DNA from 4 places in the Pseudomonas sp. Tri1 genome. Region 3 is predicted to be linked to each of the others. Evidence: predicted binding sites of a transcription regulator. Region 3 holds the regulator's gene; each other region holds the start of a gene.
The links. The regulator FliA, encoded in region 3, starts transcription of late flagellar genes. The targets are predictions, from matches to a motif close to CTAAAGTTTNNNNNNNNNNNGCCGNTAA.
Positions count from the first base shown of each region.

Region 1: the regulator FliA is predicted to act here: its motif matches at 3,259-3,286, upstream of J9870_RS12345 (methyl-accepting chemotaxis protein).
Region 2: the regulator FliA is predicted to act here: its motif matches at 1,715-1,742, upstream of J9870_RS28365 (methyl-accepting chemotaxis protein).
Region 4: the regulator FliA is predicted to act here: its motif matches at 1,799-1,826, upstream of J9870_RS01870 (methyl-accepting chemotaxis protein).

Region 1 is NZ_CP072913.1:2,776,557-2,782,209, reverse strand. It holds gene J9870_RS12365 (SDR family oxidoreductase) at 1-207, opposite strand, end outside; gene J9870_RS12360 (TetR/AcrR family transcriptional regulator) at 358-963, shown strand; gene J9870_RS12355 (LysR family transcriptional regulator) at 1,027-1,950, opposite strand; gene J9870_RS12350 (aldo/keto reductase) at 2,063-3,058, shown strand; gene J9870_RS12345 (methyl-accepting chemotaxis protein) at 3,347-5,374, shown strand; gene J9870_RS12340 (hypothetical protein) at 5,584-5,653, shown strand, end outside.
Region 2 is NZ_CP072913.1:6,473,658-6,479,310, forward strand. It holds gene J9870_RS28365 (methyl-accepting chemotaxis protein) at 1-1,604, opposite strand, end outside; gene J9870_RS28370 (LysR substrate-binding domain-containing protein) at 1,792-2,712, opposite strand; gene J9870_RS28375 (NorM family multidrug efflux MATE transporter) at 2,866-4,266, shown strand; gene J9870_RS28380 (bifunctional diguanylate cyclase/phosphodiesterase) at 4,375-5,653, opposite strand, start outside.
Region 3 is NZ_CP072913.1:1,822,301-1,827,953, forward strand. It holds gene flhA (flagellar biosynthesis protein FlhA) at 1-750, shown strand, start outside; gene flhF (flagellar biosynthesis protein FlhF) at 762-2,111, shown strand; gene fleN (flagellar synthesis regulator FleN) at 2,228-3,058, shown strand; gene fliA (RNA polymerase sigma factor FliA) at 3,055-3,798, shown strand; gene J9870_RS08100 (chemotaxis response regulator CheY) at 3,965-4,336, shown strand; gene J9870_RS08105 (protein phosphatase CheZ) at 4,355-5,140, shown strand; gene J9870_RS08110 (chemotaxis protein CheA) at 5,171-5,653, shown strand, end outside.
Region 4 is NZ_CP072913.1:425,220-430,872, reverse strand. It holds gene tatB (Sec-independent protein translocase protein TatB) at 1-260, shown strand, start outside; gene tatC (twin-arginine translocase subunit TatC) at 257-1,051, shown strand; gene J9870_RS01875 (16S rRNA (uracil(1498)-N(3))-methyltransferase) at 1,048-1,755, shown strand; gene J9870_RS01870 (methyl-accepting chemotaxis protein) at 1,869-3,773, shown strand; gene J9870_RS01865 (methyl-accepting chemotaxis protein) at 3,974-5,653, shown strand, end outside.

The sequences.
Region 1 (5,653 bases), 950 kb from region 3:
CATGTCGGCCTGGTCACTCTGGATAGCAAACGCTCGGATACCCTTGGCCTTCAAACTCTCGACGACAGCGTTGGCCTTCGCAGCCGATGCAACGTAGCTGATCGCAACATCCGCCCCCTGATCAGCGAGCGCTTGTGCTACGGCGGCGCCGAGCCCGCGTGAACCACCAGTGACGAGTGCAACCTTGCCTGTCAGTAATTTTTGCACGGAAGAACCCTCTTTCTGAATGTCTGAACATCCTCGTTACGAGGACACTAGAAACCATAACGACCGTTAACGTAACGAACAGTATGAATTTGGACAGCGGCCGTCAAGCGGTTTAATATCGCTCGTTATGAAAAAAGCCGAGGTGATTTAATGGGGCGTCAGCGCGAGTTCGACGTGGATAAGGCGCTGGACGCAGCGCTTTGCGTATTTTGGCGCAAAGGCTATGAGGGCGCGTCCTACACCGATCTGACACAAGCCACGGGGGTCGAGCGTCCGGCGCTCTACTCGGCGTTCGGCAACAAGGAGGCGCTGTTCCGCCGAGCACTTGAACGCTATTACGAGCACTATCTGGATTTTTTCCCCGCGGCGCTGGAACAACCCACCTCGCTGGAGGTAGCAGCACACATCCTTCGCGGAGCGGTCGAGCTGAGTACCCGTTACCCGGATCGCAAGGGGTGTCTCGGCATCCATGGCGCATTGGCTGGCTCGGACGATGCCGAACCCATCCGATGCACCCTGATCGAGGCACGCGCAACCGCAGAGACCTCGCTACGTGAGCGCTTCGAGCGGGCAAAGCAGGAAGGCGATCTGCCCGAGACGGCCAACTGTACGGCACTGGCCGCCTTTGTGATGGCGATGACACACGGCATGGCGGTTCAAGCAAAGGCCGGTTTCAGTCGCGATGTACTGGAGGCGGTTGTCGAGCAGGCGTTATCGACCTGGCCATCCAAAGCTCTGGATACCCTTGAAGCGTGAGCCAGACTGCGTCGATGTTGAGCTCCGCGGCTGCACGGCTCAAGTTCGGTCGGAACAACGCACCTACACCCTCTCCATCAACGCCCCCTGCACATCCGCCACCCCATGCAACCGCTCGATCACCCAGTCGATAAACACCCGCACCCGCGGCGACAACTGTCGATGCGGCGGGTACACCGCTGAAATCGGCCACAACGGCACAGCGTATTCACTCAGTACTTGCACCAGCCGTCCCTCGGCCAACTGCCGTTGAACGTGGTAACGCGGTACTTGAATCAAGCCAAATCCTGCCTCACAGGCCGTCACGTAGGCGTCGGCGTTGTTGACAGTCAGTTCGCCCGGCAGTTGCAACTCATGCAACTGCCCCGCCACCTCGAACTCGAAAGGAAAAAATCGCCCATTGCCCGACGCGAAGTTGATGGCTCGATGTTCTGGTAAGTCCTCCAACCGCTGGGGCGTGCCCGAACGAGCCAGGTAGTCGGGGCTGGCGCAGGTCAGTTGTTGCAGCCGCACAATGGGCCGTGCCACCAAGGCCTGGTCGACGACATTGCCAGCACGGATCGCACAATCCACGCCCTCGCGCTGCAGATGGACTTGCCGGTCGTGGAAACCGACGTCCAACTGCAGTCCCGGGTAGCGCCGATAGAAGTCCGGCAGGTGCGGCAGGATCCAGGTGCAGCCAAAGGCGATGGGCATGTCCACCTTCAAGGTGCCGCGCGGTTGGCTGCGCTGCACCGACAACGCGCTCTCGAGGTCGTCGAGGTCGTCGAGCAGTTGACCGCAGCGCTGGTAATAGGCCTCGCCATCGAGGGTCGCACGCACTTGCCGCGTGGTGCGTTGCAACAGCTGCACACCCAAGTGGGTTTCCAGCTGCTGTATCAACAGGCTGACAGTGGCCCGGGGCAGTCCCAGATCGTCGGCCGCCTTGCCAAAACCACCCAGTTCGACGATGCGCCTGAACACCTGCATTGCCTGTAATCGATCCATTTTCGGGCTCACTATTTAGATATCACGAATAGTTAAACCAAAAATCACGGGTTTATCCATAAAACAGCCTCATGGAAACTGAACGGGTCATTTACAGCCAGGAGCAATCATCATGATGACCCGCCAACTCGGCCATCACGGCCCACACGTTTCAGCCATCGGCCTGGGCTGCATGGGCATGTCGGACTTCTACACCACCGGGGTGGATGAGCGAGAGGCGATCGCCACGCTGCACCGCGCCGTGGAACTGGGCGTGACGCTGTTCGACACCGCTGACATGTATGGGCCGCACACCAACGAAGAACTGCTCGGACGCGCCTTGCACGGCAAGCGTGAAAGCATTTGCCTGGCCACCAAGTTCGGCCTGGTGCGCAGCAGCGACCCCCATGCCCGAGGCGTCAATGGCCGCCCCGAATACGTCAGGCAATCGGTCGAGGGTAGCCTCAAACGGCTCAATACCGACTACCTCGACCTCTACTATCAGCACCGCGTTGACCCGCTCGTTCCCATCGAAGAGACCATCGGGGCCATGGCCGAATTGGTCAAGGCAGGCAAGGTCCGTCACATTGGCATCTCAGAAGCCAGCGCCGAGACCATCCAAAGGGCCCATGCGGTCCATCCACTGGCTGCGGTTCAAAGCGAATACTCGCTGTGGTCCCGTGACCCTGAGCACAATGGCGTGCTCGACACCTGTCGGCGCCTGGGCATTGCCTTCGTCGCCTACAGCCCGCTGGGCCGCGGGTTTCTGACGGGTGAGCTGAAGAGCCCGGACGATTTTGCCGCCGATGATTATCGCCGCTTCAACCCACGCTTCCAGGCCGACAATTTCAGTCGAAACCTGGTGTTGGTGGAGCGGGTCAAGGCATTGGCTGCGAACAAGGGCATCAGTGCTTCGCAACTGGCCCTGGCGTGGGTATTGGCTCAGGGCAACGATGTCATCCCGATCCCGGGCACCAAGCAACGCAAATACCTGGAGAGCAATGTCGCGGCCGCAACGCTGGCATTGAGCGCCGATGAGCTGGCCCATCTGGATGAAATTTTTGCCGCCGAAGGGGTTGTAGCCGGCGATCGGTACAGTGCGCAGACGATGACTCTATTGAACGGCTGATCGAGTCGCCGGGTTTGCCCTGGGTATGTACGAAAGTCGCTAATCATTGGGCGCAGGCAACACAGACGAAAGGACACTGTGGGCGGCCGATGGAAATCGATAGTTTGAGACTGGGTTATACGCAAAGGATCCTGCGCAGGCGTTGCCGTACAGCCTGAACGCCGCCAGGCGCCTCTGCGTAGCCACTGCTGCCAAGTTCGCTCCAGCCTACCCAGCCGTGGCCGATACAGAGTAAGGCCTCTGCACGTATACCTTGTATGCGTCACGTCGCACTCAACGAGTCCAGCCATGAATCTACTGAATCTCTTCAAAAAGGCCCGAGCCCACACCCAAGGTGCTGTCAGCGTGGTTTGTAGCGCTGGCGAACTTGATCAGGCGCTGGCCAGCGTGCGCGTAGAACCGGTGTTGGTCACCGGATTTGTCTCCCCTCACCTGGACATCGACCAGATCGCCGCCAAGGTCAAAAAGCGCTTTGCCCACAGTGCTATCAGCCTGTGCACGACGTCTGGAGAGCTGTGCAATGGCACTAACACGCTGTACTGCCAGACCGGCGACACCTGGGACCGGGTGGTGCTGCAACTGTTTGATTCCAGTGTGATTGCCTCGGCCGAGGTGGTGATGGTGCCGCTGGAGTGCGAAGACATTCGCAGCGGGGGCAAACGCCTGGCCATGCGTGAGCGAATTGCCAAGCTGGTGAACAACATCAAACAGGCGCGGGTGAACACGCCCATTGACCACCGCGATACCTTGGCCTACGTGGTGTTCGATGGTCTTTCGGCGTCCGAGTCGTTCTTTATGGAGGCGCTCTACGAGTCCGGGCGTTTCCCTTGCCTGTTCGTCGGCGGCTCTGCCGGAGGCAAGACTGATTTCAAGAAAACCCTGATCAGTGACGGCCAGCGCAGTTACCAGAACCATGCGCAAATAGTCTTCCTGAAAACCGCCGCGGATGTGCGCTTCGGGGTATTCAAAAGCCAGAACTTCCAACCGGCCGGGTTGACTTTCAACGTGCTGACCGCATCGGTGGAAGACCGCACCATTGACCAGGTCATCGACAGCCGTGGCAACATCAAGAGCATGGTGCAAGCACTGTGCGACGCATTCGAGTGCACAGCCCAAGCGCTGGAAAAGAAACTGGCCGACTACTCGTTCGCCATCCGGGTGGGTGAAGAGCTGTTCGTGCGCTCCATTGCCCGCATTGACTATCAACAACAAATCATTCAGCTGTTCTGCGACGTTGCGCCCGGCGAAGAGTTGGTGATGGTCAAGCGCACGCCCCTTCGCGAAGCGACCCGCATCGACTACGAGAAATTCCTCAGAGGCAAAGGCGGTCGACCGGTAGCGGCCATTCTCAACGACTGCATCCTGCGCCGGCTCAACAACAGCAGCGACCTGGGCAGCATGGCCGGTATTTTCGGTGATGTGCCGTTGGCCGGCTTCTCGACTTTTGGTGAAATCCTGGGCCTTAACCTGAATCAGACGCTCACGGCGATCTTTTTCTTTCGAATCACTAAGGGCGCCAGTTTCAGCGATGAATACGTCGATAACTTCATCGCCCACTATGGCGAGTTCAAAGCCTTCTTCCTGCGTCGCCAGATCAAGAAGCTGGCGGGCCTGAACCACGTAGTGGTCAAGCAGATCATGGCGTTCAAGATGAATGACTTCAACAGCGCCTTGGACACCCGCGGCCTGGATAACACGATCCTGCCAGTGTTCGACGGCCTGACGGACCTGGGCCAGGTGTTGGCACAGGCCAGCCAGCAGCAAGCGGAGATGGCTACGCAAATCAAGCATTACTCGGGTGAACTGCACCTGTCGATGGATGACCTGACGGGCACGATAGATCGGCAAAACACCGTTGCCGAGCAGGCCGGCACGACCGTGGAGCAGTTGGCCACGCAAGCCGGTGAAGCGGTGGTCGGCGCGCGTGCGCTCGCCAGTTCAAGCCTGCGTATCCAGTCGATCGTGCAGGTGATTCAGCAAATCGCCGGGCAGACCAACCTGCTGGCGCTCAACGCTGCCATCGAAGCCGCGCGGGCGGGTGAAATGGGCAGAGGTTTCGCCGTGGTGGCTGACGAGGTGCGCAAGCTCGCCGAAATCACCCGCAAGAATGCCGCTGAAATCGGCGTGGATATTGACCTGCTGTCAAAGGAGATCCAAGGCGTCGCCCAACAGATCGAAGATCAGTCCACCGCCGTGGGCGCACTGCGCGAAATGCTCGATGTCCTGGAGGACTCAAGCCGCACCACTGAAGGGACGGCGCAACGCACAAAGACCATCGCCGACACCTTGACCGGGCTGACCCACACCAATGCCTGAGCACGTCGAGGCATAAAACCGGCGGCCACCTTCGAAGATGACATAAATCAAGGTTGTCCCGGGTATATCTACTCATCATTTGGGGGCGTTAGTAAGCGACTGTCATGCTGAAGTCCATGAGTTCCGACGAATGCGGCTGACTCCACTCTCCACAATCGTGTGAAACCTTTGATTTTGGTTCGGCTCCTCCCCCATACAGGTAGCTCGACATGAAAAATACCCCACTGGCCATGCTTTTGCTTCTTGCATCGCTTTCCCCCCTTTGGACGTCAGCAGCAG
Region 2 (5,653 bases), 2.1 Mb from region 3:
GCCAGGCTGCGCACTTCGTCAGCCACCACGGCGAAACCACGCCCCTGCTCACCGGCACGGGCGGCTTCGATGGCGGCGTTCAAGGCCAGCAGGTTGGTCTGCTCGGCAATCGAAGTGATGACACCGACGATACCGCCGATTTCCTGGGAACGCTGGCCCAAGGTGTTGATCACCGTAGCAGTGCTGTTCAACGCGCTGGCGATTTGCTCCAGGGACGACGAAGCCTCATCCATCGATGTACGACCGATCTGAGTCTGCTGGGCGTTTTCCTGGGCCAAGCGCTGGGTGTTGCCCATGTTATCGGCGATATCCAGCGAGGTAGCGCTGAACTCTTCCACCGCGCCAGCCATGCTGGTGATTTCCCCGGACTGCTGCTCCATCCCTTCGTAAGCCCCGTTGGACAACCCGGACAGGGCCTGGGCCCGGCTGTTGACCTCTTGCGAGGCTTTGCGAATGTGCTCGACCATGGTCGACAGGGCCTGGCTCATCTGGTTGAAAGCGCGAGCCAGTTGGCCGATTTCGTCATGGCTCGACACATTCAGACGCACGCTCAGGTCGCCAGCGCCCAACGCTTCGGCCTGGCGCACCAGGTCTCCCAATGGCGCCAGCTTGCTGCGCAGCAGCCACATGGCCGCACCGACCGCCAGCAACATCGCCAACAGGCTGCCAATGGCCAGTTGCGTACCGACGCTCCAGGTCACGGCACGGATTTCAGCTTTCGGCATGCTTGCCACGACCGCCCACGGCCCGCCTGTAAATGGCACGGCCACGCTGTAGAAGTCTTCGGCGGTATCGCTCCAGAACGCCCCTTTACCCGGTTTCTTGACCAAGCCAACGATGGTAGTAGCAGCTTGGTCCAAGGCTTGGACGCCGGCCGGTGGCACCAACCATTTGTTTTGCTCGTCCAGCAAGGCCAGCGAACCGGTCTGGCCGATGCGGAAGCGCTTGAGGTTCTCGAACTGCGCGTTCTGCGCGTCGGTGTAATCGAATCCAACGTACAACACGGCGATTACCTTACCGCTGCTATCACGTACGGGTGTGTACTGCGACATGTAGAAGCGCCCAAAGAGCAAGGCTCGACCAATGTAGCTCTGCCCACTCATCACCGGGCCATATGCCGGACCGGCCCGGTCGAGCATGGTACCGATGGCCCGCGTACCGTCCTGCTTGCTCAGCGACGTGCTGATACGAATGAAATCGTCACCGCTGCGCACGAATACCGTGGCCACCCCGGCGGTTGTTTGCTTGAATTCGTCAACTTCCTGGAAGTTGTTGTTCAGCACCTGGCTGCCCAGGTTCAGGCTCGGCGTCTGGACGCCCGCCACCGCAACCATCTGATCCGGGTTCACGCTCAGGCCCGCACTGAAACGCTTCTCGAACAGCCCGCTCAACCGCTGGGTGCTTTCACGCAAAGTCTCGTGGAAGGTGTTGAGCTGGTCGGCCATCAGTCGCGCTTCGCTGGCCAGATGTTCTTCACGGGTGGCAAGGTTGGCAGTATCCAGCGAACGCAGGGCAAAGACAGTGCTGCCGGAGATCACGACCGCCAGTATCACGGCAAGGGCAAGGCCTAGCTGTGAGGCGATTCGGGCACGAGGTTGAGACATGACGGCTCCTGGCCGAGAGACCGGATCATCCTGATCACGTCGCGCACTCGGCATTTTATTCGGGTGTATGTAGGTAGGCTCTTTCTAATACGAAAGTACTATCTCCAACACATTCGGCGGCGAAACCGAATACTTGAGCGGTTTAGGCGGAATAACGCCAAGTGGCTAGCACGGCTCCTGCATCGTTTCAGCCAAGACGCTCTACGACGGGCAATTGCATGGCCTTCACCTCGCTTAGGAGAAAATCGCTGAGTCGACGCAAACGTTCACCTCCGGGCCGGGTTTTCGGCCAGACCAGGTAATAGTGCTCACCGCTGGCCACAGCGGTCGGCCAAGGCAGGCTCAAGCGGCCTTGGGCGACGTCCTCGGCCACCATCAGCAAGTCGCCCATGGATACGCCATAACCACGGGCCGCGGCGATCATGCCCAGCTCCAGCGTATCGAACACCTGTCCCCCCTTGAGCGAGACCTTGTCCGACAGCCCCATACGTTGCAGCCAGTTGCGCCAGTCACGGCGATCCGGCGTGGGGTGCAGCAGTTCGGCGCTGGCCAACCGCGCCACATCCCAGGGCTGGTCGTTCAACAGGTTCGGCGCGCCCACCGGGATCAGCTCCTCGGGGAACAGCAGGCTGGCTTCCCAGTCCGCAGGAAAATGCCCATTGCCCAGAAGCACAGCGCAATCGAAGGGCTCGGTGTTGAAGTCCACCGCATCGATATCCATCCAGGCGCTGGTCAGTTGCACCTCGTTGCCAGGTTGCAGATGCCGGAACCGACTCAGGCGCGCCAGCAGCCAGCGCATAGTGAGGGTCGACGGCGCTTTCATGCGCAGGATGCCGTCTTCACCATGCAATGTATGGCAGGCTCGCTCCAGCGCCATGAAACCGTCCCGTACACCCGGCAGCAACAACCGCGCCGCCTCGGTCAACTGAAGATTGCGACCACTGCGCTGAAATAACCGGCAGGCAAAGTGCTCCTCAAGCGTACGAATATGCCGACTGACTGCACTTTGAGTAATCGACAACTCTTCCGCTGCCCGGGTAAACGAGCTGTATCGCGCCGCTGCTTCGAATGCCCGCAGCGCATAAAGAGGAGGAAGACGACGAGACATCAGGAAAACTCCTATAGCGTTGGATCAAACCCTACCAGAAAATCTTTTCTGCATGAGTTTTAATCATGCCAGCGATCTTTTTTATCCTTTTGTGCAAACCGCCAGAAGCACCGAGAATCATCGCTTTACTGCCTTGTTTAAACATGGAGTGTGATGATCATGCGGCATCCGGCGCGTACCGAACTCTGGGCCATCCTGCGGCTGGCGGGGCCGTTGATTGCCTCGCAGTTGGCGCACATGCTGATGGTCCTGACTGACACGTTGATGATGGCGCGCCTGAGCCCCGAAGCGCTGGCCGGTGGCGGGCTCGGCGCAGCCAGCTATTCATTCGTGTCGATTTTCTGCATTGGCGTCATCGCGGCGGTGGGTACGTTGGTGGCGATCCGTCAGGGCGCCGGCGATGTCGAAGGCGCCACTCGCCTGACCCAGGCCGGGCTGTGGCTGGCGTGGCTGATGGCGTTGGTGGCCGGGTTATTGTTGTGGAACCTCAAACCGGTGTTGCTGCTGTTTGGCCAAACTGAAACCAACGTGCTTTCCGCCGGCCAGTTCCTGCTGGCGCTGCCGTTCGCCCTGCCCGGCTACCTGAGCTTCATGGCCCTGCGCGGCTTCACCAGCGCCATCGGCCGGGCCACGCCAGTGATGGTGATCAGCCTCGGCGGCACCGTGGCTAATTTCCTGCTCAACTACGCCTTCATCACCGGCCTGTTTGGCCTGCCGAAACTCGGCTTGATGGGGATCGGCCTGGTCACGGCCATCGTCGCCAACTGCATGGCCCTGGCGTTGGCCTGGCATATCCATCGGCACCCGGCCTACCGTGCCTATCCACTGTTGGAAGGGCTATCACGGCTCAATCGCCAATACCTCAAGGAGCTCTGGCGCCTGGGCCTGCCGATTGGCGGCACTTACGCGGTGGAAGTCGGGCTGTTCGCGTTCGCCGCGCTGTGCATCGGCACCATGGGCAGCACACCGCTGGCGGCACACCAGGTCGCCCTGCAAATCGTCTCGGTGGCGTTCATGGTTCCGGCGGGGATGTCCTACGCAATCACCATGCGCATCGGCCAACACTACGGCGCCGGGGAACTGCTGATGGCGCGCCTGGCCGGGCGGGTCGGGATTGGCTTTGGCGCGGCCGTGATGCTGGCGTTCGCCATGGTGTTCTGGCTACTGCCCAACCAACTGATCGGCTTGTTCCTGGACCACAACGACCCGGCATTCGGTCCGGTGATCGACTTGGCCGTGAGCCTGCTGGCCGTGGCGGCGTGGTTCGAACTGTTCGACGGCGCACAAACCATCGCGATGGGCTGCATCCGCGGGCTCAAGGATGCCAAGACCACCTTCCTGGTGGGCCTGGGTTGCTATTGGCTGATCGGCGCGCCGGCAGCATGGTGGATGGCCTTCCACTTGCACTGGGGCCCGACCGGCGTCTGGTGGGGACTGGCCCTGGGGCTGGCCTGCGCGGCGGTGAGCCTGACGCTGGCGTTTGAATGGAAGATGCGGCGGATGATCAGGGGGGAGGCTGGGCCGCGGCGTTTCGAAGCCATCCAGGCCGATTGAGGCCCCCTGTGTGACCAGCGAGCTTGCTCGCGATCGCGGTGTATCAGTTCCAGATGGGGTGGCTGACACGCCGTCATCGCGAGCAAGCTCGCTCCCGCAGGGGCGGCGTTAAACCACGAAGTGCTGCGTCGACTGATTGCCATCGAACGTCAGGTATTGCACCAGCTCAGGCAACGGTAACGGCTTGCTGATCAGGAAACCCTGCACCTGGTCGCACCCGAAGCCACGTAGCAAATCCAGCTGCTCTTGGGTTTCCACGCCTTCGGCCACCACTTCCAGATTGAGGTTGTGCGCGAGGTTGATCATCGCATGCACCAGTTTGCGATTCTCCTCGCGTTGCTCCATGCCGCCGACGAAGCTCTTGTCGATCTTGAGCAGGGCGATGGGCAGGCTGTTGAGGTGCACGAACGAGGAAAACCCTGTGCCAAAGTCATCCAGGGAGAAACGCACCCCCAGGCGACCCAAGGCATCCATGGTCTGCTTGACCAGTTCGCTGCGGCGCATGACAGCGGTTTCGGTGAGTTCGAACTCCAGCCACTGGGCCTCGACACCTCGCTCGGCAATCAGCCGGCTCAGGGTTGGCAGCAGTTGGCTGTCCTGGAACTGCCGGAACGACAGGTTGACCGCCATGTGCAACGGCGCCAAACCACGCTCGCGCAGAGCCTGCATGTCCCGCAGCGCTCGGGAAATCACCCAGTAGCCCAGCGGCACGATCAGGCCACTCTGTTCGGCCAGCGGCACGAACTCGCTCGGCGGCAGCAGCCCGCGTTCGCCATGACGCCAGCGCACCAGGGCCTCGAGACCGACGATGTTGCCGCCATCAAGGTTCAACCGAGGCTGGTAATGCAACTCCAACTCGTCGCGGCGCAACGCCCGGCGCAGTTCGCTTTCCAGGTCGGCGAGGCTGCGGGCATTGCGATTGATGCGTTCATTGAAGATATGAAAGGTGCAGCCTTGCGTGCTCTTGGCCTGCTGCATGGCGATATGCGCGTGCCACATCAGCGGGTCCGCACCAGCCTGGGCGCGGGCGTGAGCGATACCCAGGCTACAGCCGATCAACAGGCTTTCGCCGTCGACCCAATAAGGTTCGGCCATGGCTTCGGTGATGCGCTCGGCCATCCACTCGGCCCGCTGCGGTGCACGACGGGTATCAATCAGCAAGGCGAATTCATCGCTGCCCAGGCGTGCCAGTTGATCGCCAGCCTCAAGCGCCCCCTTGAGTCGCGATACAACCTGCAGAATCAAGCGGTCACCGGCCTGGTGGCCGAGGGCATCGTTGGCGTGACGAAAGTTGTCCAGGTCCAGGTGACCGAGTGCCAGGCCGCGACCTTCGTTTTCAGCCAGGCGCGCCGCCAGCAAGGTCTGGAACCCCTGGCGATTGGCAATG
Region 3 (5,653 bases):
ATTACCGCCAAGGATCCGGCTTTTGGTCTGGAAGCGGTGTGGATCGAAATCAGCCAGCGAGCCCAGGCTCAGTCACTCGGCTACACCGTGGTGGACGCCAGTACCGTGGTCGCGACCCACTTGAACCAGATCCTGTACAAGCACTCCAGCGAGCTGATCGGCCACGAAGAAGTCCAGCAACTCCTGCAAGTACTGGCCAAAGGCTCGCCGAAGCTGGCCGAAGAGCTGGTGCCGGGCGTGGTTTCGCTGTCGCAATTGCTCAAGGTGTTGCAGGCGCTGTTGGCCGAACAAGTGCCGGTGCGCGACATTCGCAGCATTGCCGAGGCTATCGCCAACAACGCGTCCAAGAGTCAAGATACCGCCGCCCTGGTGGCTGCGGTTCGGGTCGGCGTATCCCGCGCAATCGTCCAAAGCATTGTAGGCACTGAGTCTGAGCTGCCTGTGATCACTCTGGAACCAAGGTTGGAACAGATATTGCTCAATAGTCTGCAGAAGGCAGGACAAGGCTCGGAAGAGGGTGTTCTGCTGGAGCCAAGCATGGCCGAGAAGCTGCAGCGTTCGCTGATTGATGCAGCCCAGCGGCAAGAGATGCAAGGCCAACCGGTGATCCTGCTGGTGGCCGGTCCGATTCGCGCGATGCTCTCGCGATTCGGGCGCCTCGCGGTCCCGGGGCTGCATGTGCTGGCGTACCAGGAAATACCGGACAACAAGCAAGTGACCATCGTTGCGACAGTAGGGCCCAACGGCTGAGGTAGTGGTTTATGCAAGTGAAGCGTTTTTTCGCCGCCGATATGCGTCAGGCCATGAAGCTGGTTCGTGACGAGCTGGGCGCTGAAGCAGCCATCATTGGCAATCGCCGGATCGCTGGCGGTGTCGAGTTGACGGCTGCCCTGGATTACAAGTTGTCGGCGCTGGCCCCACGCGTTCCGAACATGGAACTCGAGGATGAGCTGCGCAAGACCCAGTCGCGCATCGCCAGCGCCCAGGCCGAATTGAGCCTGCGCAGCAGCGAAGGCCAGACCAGCGCTAGCACCAATCGTCAATTGTTCGCCGGTCAGCCACTGACCGCCGGCCTGCCGTTGACCGCTGCCGAGCCACTGGTCGAACAGGTCCAGGTCGAACCGCGTCGTCCGGCCCCGGCCCCGGCCGCACCAAGCGGTGGTGTCGACCCGCGTGCCCTGGACTCGATGCGTTTTGAACTCAACAGCCTGCGCGAACTGATGGAAGTCCAGCTCGGCTCCCTGGCCTGGAACCAGCTGCAAGGCAGCCGTCCGGCCCAGGCCAACCTGTGGCGTCGCCTGCAACGCATCGGCCTGTCCGGCCCTTTGTCCCGGGACCTGCTGGCGCTGATCAACGGTATCGAAGAGCCTCGTCAGGCCTGGCGCATGTTGCTGGCGCACCTGGCGCGGATGATCGCCACGCCGGAAGTCGAGCCGCTGGAAGAGGGTGGGGTGATTGCGATGGTCGGCCCGGCCGGCATGGGCAAGACCACCACCCTGGCCAAGCTCGCGGCCCGTTATGTACTCAAGTACGGTGCCCAGAGCATCGCCCTCGTGAGCATGGACAGTTTCCGCATCGGCGCCCAGGAACAACTCAAGACCCTGGGCCGAATCCTCAATGTGTCGGTGACCCACGTGGATCCGGGGCAATCCCTGGCTCAAGCGCTGGAACCGCTGCTGCGCAAACGCGTCGTGCTGATCGATACTGCCGGCCTGCAAGCCAGTGATCCGGCCCTGCGCATGCAGCTTGAAAGCCTGGCCGGGCGCGGTATTCGGTCAAAAAATTATCTCGTGTTGGCAACCACCAGCCAAAAACAGGTTCTAACCGCCGCATACCACAGCTACAAACGCTGCGGGCTGGCTGGCTGCATCCTGACTAAGCTGGACGAAACGGCAAGCCTGGGCGAGGTGTTGAGCCTGGCGATCGGTCATGAGCTACCGGTGGCCTACCTGACCGACGGGCCGCGGATCCCGGATGATTTGCATCTGCCGCGCCGTCATCAATTGGTCAGTCGTGCCGTGAGTGTGCAAATGCAGGAAGAACCCAGCGAAGAAGCCATGGCTGATATGTTCGCTGACATCTACCACAGCCCGACCAAGCAGGTCGGCTGAGGTAATCATGAATATTTTTTGTACCTACATCGATGGTCTGCCATGCATTGTTCCGAATGTGAACGCGCAGCCAGTAATGTGGCCTCCGTCTAAGTAAGACAAGGTAAAGAACGAACATGGGCAGCATGCATCCCGTACAGGTGATCGCGGTGACCGGCGGCAAAGGTGGCGTCGGGAAGACTAACGTGTCAGTGAACTTGTCCCTGGCTCTGGCAGAGCTTGGCCGACGGGTCATGCTGCTGGACGCCGACCTGGGCCTGGCGAACGTCGATGTGCTGCTGGGGCTAACCCCCAAGCGCACGCTGGCGGACGTGATAGAGGGCCGCTGTGAACTGCGCGACGTGCTGCTGCAGGGACCGGGCGGGATTCGTATCGTACCGGCTGCCTCCGGCACCCAGAGCATGGTTCACCTGACCCCGGCCCAGCACGCGGGCCTGATCCAGGCATTCAGCGACATCGGTGACAACCTCGATGTGCTGGTGATCGACACCGCTGCCGGTATCGGTGACTCCGTCGTCAGTTTCGTGCGCGCGGCCCAGGAAGTGTTGCTGGTGGTCTGCGACGAACCGACCTCCATCACCGACGCCTATGCCCTGATCAAACTATTGAACCGCGACTACGGCATGAACCGCTTCCGCGTCCTGGCCAACATGGCCCAGAGTCCGCAGGAAGGGCGCAACCTGTTCGCCAAGTTGACAAAGGTCACGGATCGTTTCCTGGACGTCGCCCTACAATATGTCGGCGCTGTGCCCTACGACGAAAGCGTACGCAAGGCCGTCCAGAAACAACGTGCCGTTTATGAAGCCTTTCCCCGTTCCAAATGCGCGCTGGCGTTCAAGGCTATCGCCCAGAAGGTGGATACCTGGCCACTGCCGGCCAACCCTCGTGGGCATCTGGAGTTTTTCGTCGAGCGTCTCGTGCAACAAACAGCAGGGCCCGTGTTATGACAGCCAGCGGTTACAACCATCTCTACAAAAAATCGGCACGGGACGCCCAATATGAATTGATTGAGCGTTATGCACCCCTGGTCAAGCGCATCGCCTATCACTTGCTGGCGCGGTTGCCGGCCAGTGTCCAGGTCGAGGACTTGATCCAGGCGGGCATGATCGGCCTGCTCGAAGTGTCGAACAAATACGACGCGAGCAAGGGCGCCAGTTTCGAGACGTATGCCGGTATCCGCATTCGTGGGGCGATGCTCGATGAAGTCCGCAAGGGCGATTGGGCGCCGCGTTCGGTGCACCGCAATACCCGCATGGTCAGTGACGCGATCCGCGCTATTGAAGCTAAAACCGGGCGTGACGCTAAAGATCACGAGGTTGCGGCCGAACTCCAGTTGAGTCTCGACGATTATTACGGGATTTTGAACGATACCTTGGGCAGTCGCCTGTTCAGTTTCGATGACCTGTTGCAGGACGGCGAACACGAAGGGCTGCACGAGGATAACGCGAGTGCTCACATGGAGCCGTCGCGTGACCTGGAAGATGAGCGTTTCCAGAGCGCGCTGGCGGATGCGATTGCCAATTTGCCGGAGCGTGAGCGACTGGTCTTGGCGCTGTACTACGACGAAGAGCTGAACCTCAAGGAAATCGGTGAGGTCCTGGGGGTCAGCGAATCGCGGGTCAGCCAGTTACACAGCCAGTGCGCGGCCCGTTTGCGGGGGCGTTTGGGGGAGTGGCGAGCGCGCTGACAGCTGTGTGGGAGCACTGCGAACGGGGTTGGTCTGGCATACGTCGCACCAGTCTCCATCCGTGGGGCTCCAGGCCGTTGTCGAGTGTTGTGCCGGATTGATTGAAATGGCGCGTTCAGGTGCTGGACACGTTTAAGACTGCTTGGAGGTCGAATTGGACAAGAACATGAAAATCCTCATCGTTGATGACTTCTCAACGATGCGGCGGATCATAAAAAACCTGTTGCGTGACCTTGGGTTCACCAACACGGTCGAGGCCGACGATGGCACCACTGCCATTCCGGTTCTCAACAGCGGGAGCATCGACTTTCTGGTGACTGACTGGAACATGCCCGGCATGACCGGTATCGACTTGCTGCGCCATGTGCGCGCCGACGAAAAACTCAAGCACCTTCCGGTGCTGATGGTAACTGCCGAAGCCAAGCGCGAGCAGATCATCGAAGCGGCCCAGGCCGGTGTGAACGGCTATGTGGTCAAACCCTTCACGGCCCAGGCGTTGAAAGAGAAGATCGAAAAAATCTTCGAACGCATCGGTTAACGGCGCCACGGGGGAGCTATGGACAACGAATCTTCAATGGGCGACTTCGAATCGACCCTGAAAAAACATGCCCGCGAACTGGTCGACAGCCTTGAAAAAGGCCGCTTTGGCGATGCGGTTCAAATGATCCATGAGCTCAACCAGACCCGTGACCGTGGTCTGTATCAGGAAGTGGGCAAGCTCACGCGTGAACTGCACAGCGCGATTGTCAATTTCCAGATCGACCCGAATATGCCGCAGGCCGAGGAAGTCTCGCAGATCACCGATGCCACCGAGCGTCTGGGTTATGTGGTCAAGCTGACCGAAGCTGCGGCCAACCGCACCATGGACCTGGTGGAAAGCGCAACGCCGCTGGTCAATGGCCTGAGCGACGAAGCCCAGGCCTTGAGCACCGACTGGGGTCGGTTCATGCGCCGCGAAGTAGGGGCTGAAGAGTTTCGGGAGCTGGCCCGTCGGGTCGACGGTTTCCTGACGCGCAGCAGCACCGAGAACCGCGCGGTGGCAAGCAATCTCAACGACATTCTGCTGGCTCAGGACTATCAGGACCTGACCGGTCAAGTGATCAAGCGCGTAACCCAATTGGTCACCGAAGTAGAAAGCAATTTGCTCAAACTGGTGTTGATGGCCAGCCAGGTCGACCGCTTTGCCGGCATCGAACACGACCGTGAAGCGATGCTTGCTGAAAAAGATCCACAAAAACATCTCTCGCAGGGTGAAGGTCCGCAGATTCATGCCGATAAAAGAGAAGACGTTATGTCCGGTCAGGACGATGTGGACGATTTGCTGTCCAGCCTTGGATTCTGAGTTTTAGCCCTGTTTTAGGAGCAGCCATTAATGAGCTTCGGCGCCGATGAAGAGATCCTTCAGGATTTCCTGGTTGAGGCCGGCGAGATTCTAGAGCAACTGTCTGAGCAACTGGTCGAGCTGGAAAGTCGACCCGATGATGCAGACTTGCTCAATGCAATTTTTCGCGGTTTCCACACTGTAAAAGGAGGCGCCGGCTTCCTCCAGCTCAATGAGCTGGTGGAGTGCTGCCACATTGCCGAAAACGTGTTCGACATCCTGCGCAAGGGTGAGCGCCGCGTTGATTCGGAACTGATGGACGTGGTGCTCGAAGCGCTGGATGCGGTCAACAGCATGTTCAGCGAAGTGCGCGAGCGCTCGCCGATCACCGCTGCCACCCCTGAGTTGCTCGCTGCGCTGGCACGCCTGGCCGAGCCACAATCGGCTGACGAATCCGCTCCGGTTGTCGAGACGGTCGTTGAAGAACCGGTCGCCGAGGAGTCGGGCGACATCACCGATAACGAATTTGAACAA
Region 4 (5,653 bases), 1.4 Mb from region 3:
TCGGGGCCGACGAGATTCGTCGGCAACTTCACAACGAACACATTCTGTCCCTGGAGCAGGAGGCGCGGAAAATCTTCACGCCGACCCAGCAGGAACCGACGCCGGTACAACCTGTGGCCGAACCGACAATTGCGCCACAGGCCTCGGTGGATGACTCGGCGCCCGTGGTGACCGAGCCTGCCAAACCGGTGCAACCCGCCCCGACGGCGACAACGCCGGAAGTGCCTAACGACCCTACTTTGCCGCCGCGAGCCCCATGAGCGATATCCCCGAGAACGACCAGCCGATGCCGCTGGTATCGCACCTGACCGAGTTGCGCACCCGCCTGTTGCGTTGCGTCGCGGCGGTTTTCATCATCTTCGCCGGGCTGTTTTCCTTCACCCAGCAGATCTACACCTTCGTCTCCACACCGCTGCGCCAGTACCTGCCGGTGGGTGCGACGATGATCGCCACCGACGTGTCATCGCCGTTCCTGACACCTCTGAAGCTGACCATGATGGTCTCGCTGTTCCTGGCGATCCCGGTGATCCTGCACCAGATCTGGGGCTTCATCGCACCGGGCCTGTACAAGCATGAAAAACGCATCGCCGTGCCGCTACTGGTGTCCAGCATCCTGCTGTTCTACACCGGCATGGCCTTCGCTTATTTCTTCGTATTCCCGCTGATCTTCAAGTTCTTCGCCGCCGCTACACCGGCAGGCGTGGAGATGATGACCGACATCACCAGTTACCTGGATTTCGTCATGACGCTGTTCTTCGCCTTCGGCGTGGCGTTCGAAATCCCCGTGGCGGTGGTGCTGCTGGTGTGGATCGGCGTGGTTGACGTTGCCTACCTGAAGAAGATCCGCCCCTACGTGATCATCGGCTGCTTCGTGGTCGGCATGATCCTGACACCGCCAGACATCTTCTCCCAGACCCTGCTGGCCGTGCCGATGTGGCTATTGTTCGAGATCGGCATCCTGTTCGGCGCCCTGGTACGCAAACGCAGTGAAGAGCCGCACGAACAGCCGGCCGACGACCATAACGACCAGCCGCCAGCGACCCAAGCGTGAACCTGCTGCTGCTCGAAGAGGCCGATTTCATCGGGCCGGACCGCGTGATCCTGAGCGATCGCCGGTTGACCCACATGCAGGAAGTCCATCGCAGCGCCGTCGGTGACAGTCTGCGGGTCGGGCGCATCGGCGGGTTGATGGGCACGGCCCAGGTGCTGCGCCTGGAAGCCCGCGAGGCGGAACTGCAAGTGACCCTCGACCAGCCTGCACCGGCCAAGTTGCCGCTGACCCTGGTGCTGGCCCTGCCGCGTCCGAAAATGCTCCGGCGGGTGTTCCAGACCATCGCCACCATGGGCGTGCCGCGCGTAGTGCTGGTCAACAGCTATCGCGTGGAAAAGAGCTTCTGGCAGACGCCGTTCCTCGAGCCCGAGGCCATTCGCGAGCAACTGATCCTGGGCCTGGAACAAGCCCGGGACAGCGTGCTGCCGGAAATCATCATCGAAAAACGCTTCAAACCCTTCGTTGAAGACCGCCTGCCGGCCATTACCGACGGCACCTTGGGCCTGGTCGGTCATCCCGGCAACTACCCGCCCTGCCCGCGTGCGCTGGCAGAGCCGGTGACCTTGGCGATCGGCCCGGAGGGCGGCTGGATTCCCTACGAGATCGACCTGCTGGCCAAGGCCGGCCTGCAACCGGTGCAATTGGGCGAGCGGATCCTGCGGGTCGAGACCGCGGTCACCGCCCTGCTCGCACGGTTGTTCTGATCCCCGTGGCTTGCCACAGTGTCCAAGCTCATTTAGCTCATTTCTCCAGTTCCCCCCTGATGGGCCGATAGTGCTTTATACAAAGCAGTTTCGCCCTCCAAGGGAGTATCAGCATGTTCCAATGGCTAGGTAACGTAGGCGTCAATCGCAAACTCGGCTTCGGTTTCGGTCTGGTACTGCTCTTAACCTTGATGATCGCCTTCACCGGATGGACCGGCCTGGGTAGCGTGATTGCCCGCGGCGATACGCTGGGGCTCATCGCCAGCCTGAACGACCTGACCAAGGACCTGCGCTCTGCACGCATGGACTATTACTCGACCCGCGGTGAAAAAGGTCCGGGGGAAATCAACGATCTGATCGGCAAATTGGAGCCCGGGCTCCAGACCGCCCGTCAACCGGTCGAGCAGCCTGCCGATGTAGCACTCATCGACAAACAACTGGCCGCTGTCGCCGACTACAAGGTTGCCTTCGCCGAGTTGACCCGTGCCATTGCCAGTCGTGAGGGTGCGCGCGGAAAATTGGGCGCCAGCGCGGATAATGCCGTGGCCCGCGTCGCCAGCGTTGAAAACGCCATACGGCAAGGCGGCAACGCTACTCAACTCGACAGTGTGGTAAGCCTGGGCAAGGCAATCCAGCAAGCCCGCTATCAGGTTCGCGGCTATACCTACAGCGGTCAGGCCGACGCCGAACAACCGGCCCTGGATGCCATCGATAACGCGTTGAAAATCCTCGGCAGCCTGCCGGCCCAACTGCCCGATGAACACGCCGTCAATCTGCAACAGGCCAACGAGTCGTTCAAGACCTATCGTGCTGCAGTCAGCCAGTTCCGTGAAGCCCAGACCGCCAGCGCTGCCGCTATCCAGCGCATGTCCGACTTGGGAATTGTGCTACGCGGGGCCAGTAGAGACCTCACCCTGTCTCAAACAGTCGTGCGCGACCATGATGCCGACAAAGCCAAAATGCTCCTGGTTTCAGCCGCCGCGCTGGCCCTGTTGCTCGGGGTGATCGCAGCCATGGCCATTACCCGGCAGATCGTCAGCCCGCTGGAGCAGACCCTCAAGGTCGCCGAGCGCGTGGCGGCAGGTGACTTGACCCACAACCTCAGCTCCGAGCGCCGCGACGAACTGGGCCAACTGCAACGTGCCATGCAGAGCATGACCGTGGGTCTGCGCCAATTGATCGGCGGTATCAGCGACAGCGTCACACAAATCGCCAGCGCCGCCGAACAGCTCTCGGCCGTTACCGAACAGACCAGCGCCGGGGTCAACAGCCAGAAAGTGGAAACCGATCAGGTCGCCACCGCCATGCACGAAATGACCGCCACGGTGCAGGAAGTGGCGCGCAATGCCGAGCAAGCCTCCGAAGCAGCGGTCGCCGCGGACCAGCAGGCTCGCGAAGGCGAAAAAGTGGTGGGTGAAGCCATCGCCCAGATCGAACGCCTGTCCAAGGAAGTGGGCAACTCCACCGAAGCCATGGGTCATCTCAAACGCGAGAGTGACAAGATCGGCAGAGTGCTGGACGTGATCAAATCCGTCGCCCAGCAAACCAACCTGCTGGCCCTCAACGCCGCCATCGAGGCGGCTCGGGCCGGTGACGCCGGACGTGGTTTTGCGGTGGTGGCCGACGAGGTTCGTGGCCTGGCCCAGCGAACCCAGAAGTCCACCGAAGAAATCGAAGCGCTGATCGGCAGCCTGCAATCGGGCACCGAACAGGTCGCGACCACCCTGGACAACAGCCGCAACCTGACCGACAGCAGCGTCGAACTGACCCGGCGCGCCGGCGGCTCACTGGAAAACATCACCCGTACTGTCTCGGCAATCCAATCGATGAATCAGCAGATCGCCGCCGCAGCCGAGCAGCAGAGCGCCGTGGCCGAAGAGATCAACCGCAGCGTCGTGAACGTGCGCGATATCTCCGAACAGACCGCCGCTTCCAGCGAGGAAACCGCCGCCTCCAGTGCCGAACTGGCGCGGCTGGGCGTTCACTTGCAGACACTGGTAGGACGCTTCAAGGTCTAACCTCAAGGGCAGGCATACACCCCATGGAGAGGGCTCTGCGCCCGCTGGGCGCGAGCGGCCACCCACCTCGCTTGGACTGACGAGCGCTCGCAGCCGAGCGCCCTCACCGCAGCAATGCCCCCACCTATTTTCTACAGATCCCCGTGACATGGTCGATACTCTTCTCATAAGACCTATAAAAGGTTCGAAGGAGTATCGGCATGTTCAGTTGGCTAACCGAAAAGCTGGGAAACGTAAGTGTCAACCGCAAGCTAGGTTTCGGCTTCGGCCTGGTCCTGCTTATGACCCTCCTGAGCACCTTCGCAGGTTGGAACAGCCTGAGCAGCGTAATCAGCCGTGCCGATAAACAGGCTTCCATCTCCAGCCTCAATGAGTTGGCCAAGGATTTGCGCGTCGCCAGCCTCGACTATGAGATGCGCCGCGGCGAACAAGGGCCGGCTACCGTCAGCGAGTTCCTGGGCAAGCTCCAGGAGAGCATACAAGCTGCCCTCAAACGGTTTGTGCGCCCGGCAGACCAGGAATTGCTCAATCAGCAACTGGCTATCCTCGATGAGTACAAACGTGCCTTTGCCGACCTGACCCAGGCGACGCAGAACCGCGAATCGGCCCGCTCCAAGCTTGGCGCCAACGCCGACAACGCCGTGGCCAAGGTGACAGAAGTCGAAAATGCCTTGCGCCAAGGCGACAGCGTCCCGCAATTCAACAGTGTGGTGGAGCTGAGCAAACTGCTCCAGCAAGCGCGCTACCAGGTCCGCGGCTACACCTACAGCGGCAAGGCGGAAGCTGAGCAACCAGCGCTGGACGCCATCGAAAACGTCTTGAAAAACCTTGAAAGCCTACCGGGCAAACTGCCGGAACAACACACCGCCGACCTGCAACAAGCCAGTGAATCGATGAAAGCCTATCGTGCTGCTGTCAGCCAGTTCCGCGATTCACAGGTGGCCAGCGCCTCGGCTCTCAAGAAAATGGTGGATCACGACGCCCGGTTGAATGAACTGAACAATCAATTGACTACCTCGCAAATCGAGAAACGCGACCAGGAGACGGCCCAAGCAAAAGAAACGCTGATCATCGTCACCATCCTGGCGTTAGCGTTTGGCCTGCTGGCCGCATGGATCATTACCCGGCAGATCGTCGCTCCACTGCAGCAAACCCTGGTTGCCCTCGAACGTGTCGCCTCCGGCGACTTGAGTCAAAACCTGGTGGTCACCCGCCGTGACGACATGGGCCAGTTGCAAGGCAGCCTGCAGCGCATGGTGATCAGCCTGCGGCAACTGATCAGCGGCATCAGCGACGGCGTCACGCAAATCGCCAGCGCCGCCGAACAGCTCTCGACCGTTACCGAACAGACCAGCGCCGGGGTCAACAGCCAGAAAGTGGAAACCGATCAGGTCGCCACAGCCATGCACGAAATGACCGCCACAGTGCAGGAAGTGGCGCGCAATGCCGAGGAAGCCTCCGAAGCAGCCGTTGCCGCTGACCAACAAGCTCGCGAAGGCGAAAAAGTGGTCGGCGAAGCCATCGCCCAGATCGAACGCCTGTCCAAGGAAGTGGGCAACTCCACCGAAGCCATGGGTCATCTCAAACGCGAGAGCGACAAAATCGGTAGCGTGCTGGACGTGATCAAATCCGTGGCCCAGCAAACCAACCTGCTGGCCCTCAACGCCGCCATCGAAGCGGCCCGGGCCGGTGAGGCCGGGCGTGGTTTTGCGGTGGTGGCCGACGAGGTGCGCAGCCTGGCCCAGCGCACCCAGAAGTCCACTGAAGAGATCGAGGAACTGATCCTGGGCCTGCAATCGGGCACCGAACAGGTCGCGACCACCCTGGACAACAGCCGCAACCTGACCGACAGCAGCGTCGAACTGACCCGACGCGCCGGC